Regions from separate parts of the Streptomyces misionensis genome, predicted to be linked through region 1. Evidence: riboswitches for the same ligand, from Rfam matches in the RefSeq annotation. Region 1 holds a riboswitch; each other region holds the start of a gene.
What was found. Region 1 has a riboswitch for cyclic di-AMP ahead of BLW85_RS22790 (transglycosylase SLT domain-containing protein). Riboswitches for the same ligand answer to the same signal wherever they lie in the genome.
Positions count from the first base shown of each region.

Region 2: linked by a shared signal. The riboswitch ahead of BLW85_RS28560 (M23 family metallopeptidase) and the one ahead of BLW85_RS22790 (transglycosylase SLT domain-containing protein) in region 1 are both predicted to bind cyclic di-AMP.
Region 3: linked by a shared signal. The riboswitch ahead of BLW85_RS17010 (LysM peptidoglycan-binding domain-containing protein) and the one ahead of BLW85_RS22790 (transglycosylase SLT domain-containing protein) in region 1 are both predicted to bind cyclic di-AMP.

Region 1 is NZ_FNTD01000004.1:4,645,916-4,649,182, forward strand. It holds gene fahA (fumarylacetoacetase) at 1-112, opposite strand, end outside; gene BLW85_RS22785 (HAD family hydrolase) at 408-1,220, shown strand; gene BLW85_RS22790 (transglycosylase SLT domain-containing protein) at 1,250-1,735, opposite strand; cyclic di-AMP (ydaO/yuaA leader) riboswitch at 1,739-1,947, opposite strand; gene BLW85_RS22795 (polyprenyl synthetase family protein) at 2,480-3,267, shown strand, end outside.
Region 2 is NZ_FNTD01000004.1:5,896,708-5,899,974, forward strand. It holds gene BLW85_RS28555 (M16 family metallopeptidase) at 1-1,105, shown strand, start outside; cyclic di-AMP (ydaO/yuaA leader) riboswitch at 1,317-1,479, shown strand; gene BLW85_RS28560 (M23 family metallopeptidase) at 1,492-2,235, shown strand; gene BLW85_RS28565 (GntR family transcriptional regulator) at 2,474-3,160, shown strand.
Region 3 is NZ_FNTD01000004.1:3,387,207-3,390,473, forward strand. It holds gene eno (phosphopyruvate hydratase) at 1-733, opposite strand, end outside; gene BLW85_RS17010 (LysM peptidoglycan-binding domain-containing protein) at 1,052-1,792, opposite strand; cyclic di-AMP (ydaO/yuaA leader) riboswitch at 1,797-1,966, opposite strand; gene BLW85_RS17015 (LysM peptidoglycan-binding domain-containing protein) at 2,150-3,226, opposite strand.

The DNA of each region.
Region 1 (3,267 bases):
CCCCGAGCCGGACGCCGACCCGGCGCTCCCGGCTGCCGGAGGGCGAGAACACGCCATAGGGAAGGTTGTGCGGACCGAAGGGGTCGCCCTCGGGGACGTCGAAGGGGGGCATGGGGTACTGCCTCGCTCTCATCCGGGCCATGCATGGCGCTGTTCCATGTGGTCGGCCACACGTTACGGCCGCGACGCGCCTTTTGGGCAGTGCCCGCCGGGGGCCGCGGCCCGCGGCCGCAGGTGCCGCCGGGCGCGCGGCACGGTCGGGGGCCCGGGCCGGTCGACCGGGGCACGGCCGGGGCAACCCCGGTCCCCATCAGGGGCGCCACGGCGCGCACTTGGGGGCGGTCGGCACGCAAGTACGCGCGACGGCGGATGAGTCGGCGGAGTCGCGGGATCCGTATTCTCTGCTCATGGCACCCTCCCCCGCGTACGCACTGATCGCCACCGACCTGGACGGGACGCTGCTGCGCGGCGACGACACCGTCTCCGAGCGCACGCTCTCGGCGCTCGCGCGGGCGGCCCGGACCGGCGCCCGGCACCTGGTGGTGACCGGCCGTCCGGCCCCCAGAGTGCGGCCGCTGCTGGCGGCCCTCGGCTGCACGGGGCTCGCGGTGTGCGGGCAGGGGGCGCAGGTCTACGACGCCGGGGCCGACCGCCTGCTGTGGTCGGTGCGGCTGGACCGGGAGCAGGCCGAGGCCGCGCTCGGCAAGATCGAGGCCGAGGTGGGGCAGGTGTACGCGGCCGTCGACCAGGACGGGGTGGAGGGGCTCACGCTGATCGAGCCGGGCTACCGGATGCCCCATCCGACGCTGCCCGCGGTGCGGGTGGGCCGGCGCGACGATCTGTGGGGAGCGCCGATCAGCAAGGTGCTGCTGCGCCACGCCACCCTGTCCGACGACGAGTTGGCGGCGGTGGCGCGCTCGGTGGTGGGACCGCTGGCCACGGTCACCATGTCGGGGCCGGGGACGGTGGAACTCCAGCCGTGCGGGGTGACCAAGGCGACCGGTCTGGCGCTGGCCGCCGAGCGGCTCGGCGTCGCCGCGGAACGCTCGCTGGCCTTCGGCGACATGCCCAACGACGTCCCGATGTTCCGGTGGGCGGCGCACGGGGTCGCCATGGCCGACGCCCATCCGGAGCTGAAGGCGGTGGCCGACGAGGTCACCGCGTCGAACGAGGACGACGGCATCGCCGTCGTCCTCGAAAGACTGTTCCCGGCGGACTGACGGGGTGCCGTCGGCCCGCCGGGCGCCGGTCAGTAGGCGCTGTTGACGTTGTCCATGGAGCCGTAGCGGTGCGCCGCGTAGTTGCAGGCGGCGGTGATGTTGGCGACCGGGTCGTAGATGTTCCAGGAGGTCCCGGCCACGTGGTACGCGTTGAAGGTCGGGTCGATCACCTGGAGCAGGCCCTTGGACGGGATGCCCTTGGCGGCGTTGGAGTCCCACAGGTTGATGGCGTTCGGGTTGCCCGAGGACTCGCGCATGATGTTGCGGTAGATGCCGTTGTAGGAGCCCGGGATGCCCTTCTGGCTCATGATCGCCAGGGACTCGCGGATCCAGCCGTCGAGGTTGTTCGGGTACCCGGCGGTGGTGACGGAGGCCGAGGCGGTGGCGGTGGCCGCGGAGGCACTGGCGGCGCCCACGAGCGGCATGGCGATCACGGCGGCGCCGGTGCCGGCGACGGCGAGCATACGGACGACGCGGTTGGTGCGGGTGCGGCGCGACTGAACGGCAGCAGGCATGGGGACGTTCCTCTCCTACGCCTGCGAGGTGAGCTGTCGGGTTCGGGCGGGGAGGTGCCCGGCCGTGCCCCGCGAGAGGCACGGCTTAACCCCAAGCCGTCCCGGTGCGACCGCGTGTCGCGGCATGCGCTGCGTCACGTGTGTCGTCCGGTCCGGCGACTTACCTGGGTCCCCCGCTCCTGCCGTACGAATGAGTTCGTTGATGGGTGTACGGGCGGCGGCAGGATTCGGCGTCCGCCCGATGGGTCGGGAACGTATGCGAGAGCACATGTCGGGAACAAGTGCCGGATTCACCTGATGAGGCATTTGACCTTGATCATTAGCCTATGGGGTACTTGATCCTTTGCGATTGCCAACGCTCAACTCGCTTGCCGGGCAAGGCGATAGGGGGTCCCGGATGGCCGGTCGGGGGCAGGGGGCGGGTGTGGTCCAATTCACCAAATGGCAAACTGTGTTAAATCGGGCATGAGGGATTCCGGGTATTCGTCCCCCGGTGGGGTGGAGCGGGTACTCCGCTCACCTCCGGGCTCGCGACGAAGCTCGGATTTTCCTGTTAAGTCGAAAAATGTCCGTTCTTCTCATCCGATCGAAGGGGTGCCGGATGTGCTCCGATACCGCCCGGGCTGGACGGGTGGGCGCTATCGGTGATCGAAACCGGACCGGATACGCTGACTTGAGTGATGGCAGCGACCTATCGACAAACCGTGTAATCGCCAGCAGACACCAGCAGACAGGAGACCCCTCGTGACCGTCGTCGGGCCGTTCGGGCTGAGCGTGCGGGACCAGGCTCTCGAAGCCGATGTCCAGGCCGGATTGGCGGCTGTCGAGGAAGGCCTGCTAGAGGCCACCAAGAGCGAGGTCCCGTTCATCACCGGGGCCGCGCAGCACCTCGTACGGGCCGGCGGGAAGCGGTTCAGGCCGCTGCTCGTGATGCTCGCGGCGCAGTTCGGCGACCCCTACGCGCCCGGAGTGGTGCCGTCGGCCGTGGTGGTGGAGCTGACCCACCTCGCCACGCTGTACCACGACGACGTCATGGACGAGGCCGCCGTACGCCGGGGCGTGGACAGCGCCAACACCCGCTGGGGCAACTCCGTCGCGGTCCTCACCGGCGACTTCCTCTTCGCCCGCGCCTCCCAGATCCTCGCCGACCTCGGCCCCGAGGCGGTCCGGGTGCAGGCCCTCGCGTTCGAACGGCTGGTCACCGGCCAGATCCTGGAGACCGCGGGCCCCACCGACGGCCGCGACCCGGTGGAGCACTACCTGGACGTGCTCGGCGGCAAGACGGGCTCCCTGGTGGCGGTCTCCTGCCGGTTCGGCGCGATGATGTCCGGCGCCGACGAGACGGTCGTGGACGTGCTCACCCAGTACGGCGAGCGGCTCGGCGTGGCCTTCCAGCTCGCCGACGACTACCTGGACATCGCCTCCGACTCCCAAGAGTCCGGCAAGACCCCCGGCACCGACCTGCGCGAGGGCATCGCGACCCTCCCCGTGCTCCGGCTGCGCGAGCGCGCCGCCCGGCTCGGCCTGCCGGA
Region 2 (3,267 bases), 1.3 Mb from region 1:
GGGCGCCACCCTCGACGCGCACGCCGACCACCCCGGCATCCGGCTCAGCCTGGAGGTCCCCGCCTCCCGCCTGGCCAAGGGCCTCGGCCTGGTCGCCGACGCGCTGCGCGCCCCCGCCTTCGCCGAGAGCGAGATCGAGCGCCTGGTCCGCAACCGTCTGGACGAGATCCCGCACGAGCTGGCGAACCCCGCCCGCCGTGCCGCCAAGGAGCTGTCCAGGGAGCTGTTCCCGGCGTCCTCGCGCATGTCCCGGCCGCGCCAGGGCACCGAGGAGACCGTCGAGAAGATCGACGCGCCCGCCGTGCGCGCCTTCTACGAGCGCCATGTGCGCCCCGGCACGGCCACCGCCGTGGTGGTCGGCGACCTCACCGGCATCGACCTGGACGCGCTGCTCGCCGACACCCTGGGCGCCTGGACCGGCACGCCCGGCGAGCCCCGGCCCGTGCCGGCGGTGACGGCCGACGACACCGGACGCGTCGTCATCGTGGACCGGCCCGGCGCCGTCCAGACGCAGCTGCTCATCGGCCGGATCGGCCCGGACCGGCACGACCGGGTGTGGCCCGCCCAGGTGCTCGGCACCTACTGCCTGGGCGGCACCCTCACCTCCCGCCTGGACCGCGTGCTGCGCGAGGAGAAGGGCTACACCTACGGGGTGCGCTCCTTCGGCCAGGTCCTGCGCTCCGCCCCGGACGGCACCGGCGCGTCGATGCTCGCCATCAGCGGCTCGGTGGACACGCCCAACACCGGCCCCGCCCTGGACGACCTGTGGAAGGTGCTGCGCACCCTCGCGGCGGAGGGCCTGACCGACGCCGAGCGGGACGTCGCCGTGCAGAACCTCGTCGGGGTCGCGCCGCTGAAGTACGAGACCGCGGCGGCCGTCGCGAGCACCCTCGCCGACCAGGTCGAGCAGCACCTGCCCGACGACTTCCAGGCGACGCTGTACCGGCAACTGGCCGCCACGGGCACGGTGGAGGCGACCGCGGCCGTCGTCAACGCCTTCCCGGTGGACCGCCTGGTGACCGTCCTGGTCGGTGACGCGGCGCAGATCAAGGCGCCGGTCGAGGCGCTGGGCATCGGCGACGTCACCGTGGTGGCGGCCGAGTAACGGCACACAGGGGACGGGGCCCTGGCGACCTACGGGTCGTCAGGGCCCCTGTTGTTCCACTCTCTTCCTCAGATGTCCGAATTGGGGCGGAGGTTGCCCGTCTGCCCTGTGGGATGCGCTACAAAAACCCCGATCTGTTTGGGGATCGAGAGCCGGTCCGCTTAGCGTCGTCCGGGCTGTTCGTCGGGCAGTGCGCCGCACCCGCGGCACCGGACAGCCATCGCCGAGTCCCCGTACGGCGCGAGCCAGGGGAGCCGGGGACCCACACGTCCCTGGGGTGAATCGGGCACCCGCGCGTGACGCGAGGGAGTCCGTAGGAGACCTTCCTGCTCCGAACCCGTCAGCTAACCCGGTAGGCGAGAGGGAAGGAAAGGAACAGCCACTCCATGGCGTTCATGTGCGCCACCGGGAAGCACCGCAAGCCCGGCCGGGTCAAGCGAACCACCGCCCAGGCGGCCGGTGTCGCGGCCCTGACGACCACCGGCGTCATCGGCACCCTCGCGGCCTCCCCGGCGCTCGCCGCCGAGCGCCCCGCGGAACAGACCGGTCTCACCCCCGTACTCGCCGCGAGCGACGACGTCGCCGCGCACATCGACGCGCAGGCCAGCGCCCAGCAGCGGGCAGCCGAGCGCAAGGCGGCCCAGGAGGCCGCTGCCAAGCGGCTGAAGGAGGCGCGCGAGGCGGAGGCCCGCGCCGCCCGCGAGGCCGAGCGCAAGCGGCTGAACGCCTTCGTCGCCCCGATCGCGCACTCCTATGTGTCCACCGGCTACGAGGCCAGCAGCTCTCTGTGGTCCTCCGGGTCCCACACCGGCATCGACTTCCATGCCGCCACCGGCACCCCGGTGCACGCGGTCGGCGTCGGCACCGTCGTCTCCACCGGCTGGGGCGGGGCGTACGGCAACCAGATCGTGATCCGCATGGCCGACGGCATGTACACCCAGTACGGCCATCTGTCGTCCATCGGCGTCACGGTGGGCCAGCAGGTCACCGCCGGCCAGCAGATCGGCCTGTCCGGCGCCACCGGCAACGTCACCGGCCCGCACCTGCACTTCGAGGCGCGCACCAGCCCCGACTACGGCTCCGACGTCGACCCCGTCGCCTACCTGCGCAACCACGGCGTGAACGTCTGACCGAGCCCGCGCGACCCCGCACGGCACCCGAAGCCCCGGCCACCGAGCCGGGGCTTTCGCCTTTTCCCGCGGTGTTCCGGTGACCCCGTGTTCCGGTGGCCCCTGTCCAAAAAATATCCCCGGATTCCGGTCCGCCGTCGGAAAAGGCCGCGCGGTGGAATAGAGTCACCGGAATAGAGTCATGGAAAAACGCGTCCGTCGTCGGCGTCGTGTCGCGGGATCAAGACGGAGGTCGGTCATGCGTATTCCGGCGCAGTCGGTGTGCACGGCGATCCGGGACGACATCGTCGCGGGCGTCCTCGAACGCGGCGGCCGTCTCACCGAGGAGGTGCTGGCCCGTCGCTACGGGGTCTCGCGCGTCCCCGTGCGCGAGGCCCTGCGCACCCTGGAGGCGGAGGGCTTCGTGGTGACGCGCCGGCACGCGGGCGCCTGTGTGGCCGAGCCGAGCGAGCAAGAGGCCGCCGACCTGCTGGAGATGCGTCTGCTCCTGGAACCGCTCGGCGCCGCCCGGGCCGCCCGGCGACGCACCGAGGCGCATCTGAAGGTGCTGCGCGGACTGGTCAGGCTGGGGCAGGAGCGTGCCCGGCGGGGCGACGGCGAGGAACTGCGCGCGTTGGACGGCTGGTTCCACGAGACGCTGGCCCAGGCCTGCGGCAGCCCTTCGCTGACCTCCACCCTGCTTCAGCTGCGGCACAAGATCGCCTGGATGTACGTGCTCGACACGCCGTCGGACCCGGTCGGCACCTGGGCGGAGCACGGCACGATCGTGGACGCGGTGGCGCGCGGCGACGGGGCGCGCGCCCGCGCGGTGACCGCGCAGCACGCCGAGCGGGCGGCGGCCGAGCACCGGCTGCGCGTGCCCGGTGGCGCGGAGCGCGTGAGGACTTCGCAACATGCCGTAAACATGTCGGGCGCACAGAATTAACACGGGTGCCGTATACAAAGGGGTGGGTATTCTACGGGCCCGATTCCCCTATTTCTCCGGTGCCGTGAATTGACGGACCCGGGTGAATGGAATGGGTGTTCTGCTGC
Region 3 (3,267 bases), 1.3 Mb from region 1:
CGGCGACGTCGAGCGCGAGGGCGATCTGCTCGCCGGGGGCGTAGCCGGCCTCCTTGATGGCCTCCAGGATGAGGTCCAGGGCCTCGCGGTTGGAGCCCAGGTTCGGCGCGAAGCCGCCCTCGTCGCCGAGGCCGGTGGCCAGGCCCTTGTTCTTCAGGACCTTCTTCAGGGTGTGGTAGACCTCGGCACCCCAGCGCAGCGCCTCGGAGAAGGACTCCGCGCCGATCGGGGCGATCATGAACTCCTGGATGTCCACGTTGGAGTCGGCGTGCGAGCCGCCGTTCAGGATGTTCATCATCGGCACCGGCAGCAGGTGCGCGTTGGGGCCGCCCAGGTAGCGGAAGAGCGGCAGGTCGGACGCCTCGGAGGCGGCGTGCGCGACGGCCAGGGAGACGCCGAGGATGGCGTTGGCGCCGAGCGAGCCCTTGTTGTCGGTGGCGTCCAGGTCGAACATGGCCTGGTCGATCAGTCGCTGCTCGGTGGCGTCGTAGCCGACCAGCTCCGGGCCGATCTGCTCGATGACGGCGAGGACGGCCTTCTCGACGCCCTTGCCCTGGTAACGGTTGGGGTCACCGTCGCGCAGCTCGATGGCCTCGAAGGCGCCGGTGGAGGCGCCGGACGGGACGGCGGCACGGCCGGTGCTGCCGTCGTCGAGGCCGACCTCGACCTCGACCGTGGGGTTGCCTCGGGAGTCCAGGATTTCCCGGGCTACGACGACGTCGATGGACGGCACGAGCATCTCCTTCTTGGATGTGACGCTGGAAGTGCGGGGCGGTCTGCCTTACGGCTGTGCCTTGCGACTAGAGCCTAACCGTCCAGGGGTCGTCGGCCACCGACCGACCGTCCCGTGGACGGGAGGGACATGCAGACGGTACCCATTGTTCACCCGCGGAACAAAGGGGCTCCCGGATGAGACCCGGCTGAAGAGTGGGGAAACGAATGACCCCGCCCCGGCGCGTACGGGGGAGAACGCGCCGGGGCGGGGAGCCCGTGGGGACGGGGGCGGGCCTTGGGGGCGGGTCCGCCGGGCGGGGCCGTCAGCCGCCGGGGGTCACTTCAGGTGCAGCTGCTGGCCCGGGTAGATGAGGTCGGCGTTGTCGACGATGTCCTTGTTCAGCTCGAACAGCTTGTGCCAGCCGCCGGCCACGTGGTGCCCGGCCGCGATGGAGCTGAGGGTGTCGCCGGTGACGACCTTGTACTCGCCGTCGCCCTTCTTGACCTTCTTGCCGGTCGGGGTGGTGACGGTCTTGCCCGCGCCGCTCGCCGAGGAGCCGGTGGAGCCGGTGGAGCCGCCCGTGGACTTGCTCGTGGTGGACGGGGCCGTGCGCTGGGTGGAGCGGGTGGCGGCCTGCTCGTCGCCGGAGCGGGTGGAGGTGCCCGTGTGCGACGAGGAGGAGCCGGAGGCGGAGCCGTTGTACGGGGTGCTCGACAGGCCCGTGCCGCAGACCGGCCAGGCGCCCTTGCCCTGCGCGGCCAGGACCTTCTCGGCGACGGCTATCTGCTGCGCCTTGCCGGCCTTGTCGGCGGTGGGGGCGTAGGCGGTGCCGCCGTACGCGGCCCAGGTGGAGGCGGAGAACTGCAGACCGCCGTAGTAGCCGTTGCCGGTGTTGATGGACCAGTTGCCGCCGGACTCGCACTGGGCGACCGCGTCCCACTGGGAGGCGGTGGCGGCGGAGGCGTTGCCGGCCGCCATCAGCGGGGCGGCGACGGCGGCACCGGTGACACCGGCGAGCGTGACGGCGCGGACGGCCTTGGACGGACGACGGTGCTTGCCCTTGCCGGAAAACAGCATGGAACGATCCCCTCACCGACGCCTGCGAGGTGAGCTGTCGGGTTCGGGCCGGTTGAGTTGCCCGGCCACCCCTCCCGTGGGAGGCGTGGCTTCACCCCAAGCCGGTCCGGCATCAACTGCCGGGCCCGGCACTTACCTTGGGTCCCCCGCTCCTGCCTGCGGCGCTTGACGCGACGACTGTTCCCGGGCAACCGCTGGCAGGATTAGGCGTTGCGGCCGCCGGGGCTCGTGGTGACGAGCGGTCCCGACCGTAGCCACGTGATCCGCGGAATTTCAAAGACGATCAGGGCTTCTGAGACTCATCCCACACTTTCGCCAAACCGGACATTTGACGATCAAGTGGGGTGTCAACTCGCCCTAGCCGGCGTCCGTTTCGTCACCGACTTTCAGGGTCTGACCGGCGGTGATGTGATTCGGGTCGGCGCCCACGACCTTCTTGTTCACGGCGTAGAGCGCGTGCCATCCGCCGTGCACGTCAAGGGAGTCGGCGATGGCGCTCAGCGAGTCGCCCTCGCGGACGGTGTACGTGCCCGGTTCGCGGGACGCGTGCCGCCCGGAGTCGGAGCCGTCCTGTCCGGTCGCCGTGCCTTCGTCCGCGGTGCCGCCGCGGTGCCGTCCGCCGCCGAGGGCTCCGGTGTCGACCAGGTTCCAAGAGCCGACGTCCTGGCGGGAATTGTCCGGGTCGCCGGCGGTCGGGGCGGGCGTGACCGTGCCTGCGGGCGCCGAGGGGGCGGTGGGGTCCTGGGCGGGGCCGCCGCCGGTCTCGTCGGCGCCGCCGGAGCCGTGGGAGGCGCCCGGGTGCGGGGCCGCGTGCTTGCCGGTGTGCTTGCCGGTGCCCGAGCCGGAGGACGGGGCGGTGGACGGGTCGGTGGAGGAGGCGCTGCCGGTGCCGTCGTGGGTGCCGCCGCCGGAACCCTTCCCGGTTCCGCTCGGGGTGGTGTCCTGGCCGCCGCTCTGGGTGCCGGAGGGGGTCGACGCGTCGGGCAGGCCGGAGGGGTCGGTCGTGCCGTCGTCCTGGCCCTTGCCGCCGACGCCCGGATCGACGTCCACCGAGCCGGAGTTGGGGGTCAGCCCGGACAGCAGGGCGCAGGTGGCCCAGGGCAGCGTGCCCTTGTCGGCGAGGATCTTCTCGGCCACGGCGATCTGCTGCGAGCGGCTGGCCTGGTCGGCGCTGGAGGCGTACTGGGTGCCGCCGTAGTGGATCCAGTCGTCCTGGGATATCTGGAGGCCGCCGTAGTAGCCGTTGCCGGTGTCGGCGCTCCAGGAGCCGCCGCTCTCGCAACCGGCCACCTTGTCCCAGGTGGTGCCGTCGGCCGCGTGGGCGCTCGCGGCGCCGAGCAGCGGGATGGCGATGGCGGAGCCGGTCACGCCGGCCGCGACGAGGAGGGCCGGAGCCTGACGGGGGCGGCGGTGACGACCGTTCCCGGAGATCATGCGGAAGCCTTTCGTGCGACTGCGGGGGCCGGCGCGGCGGG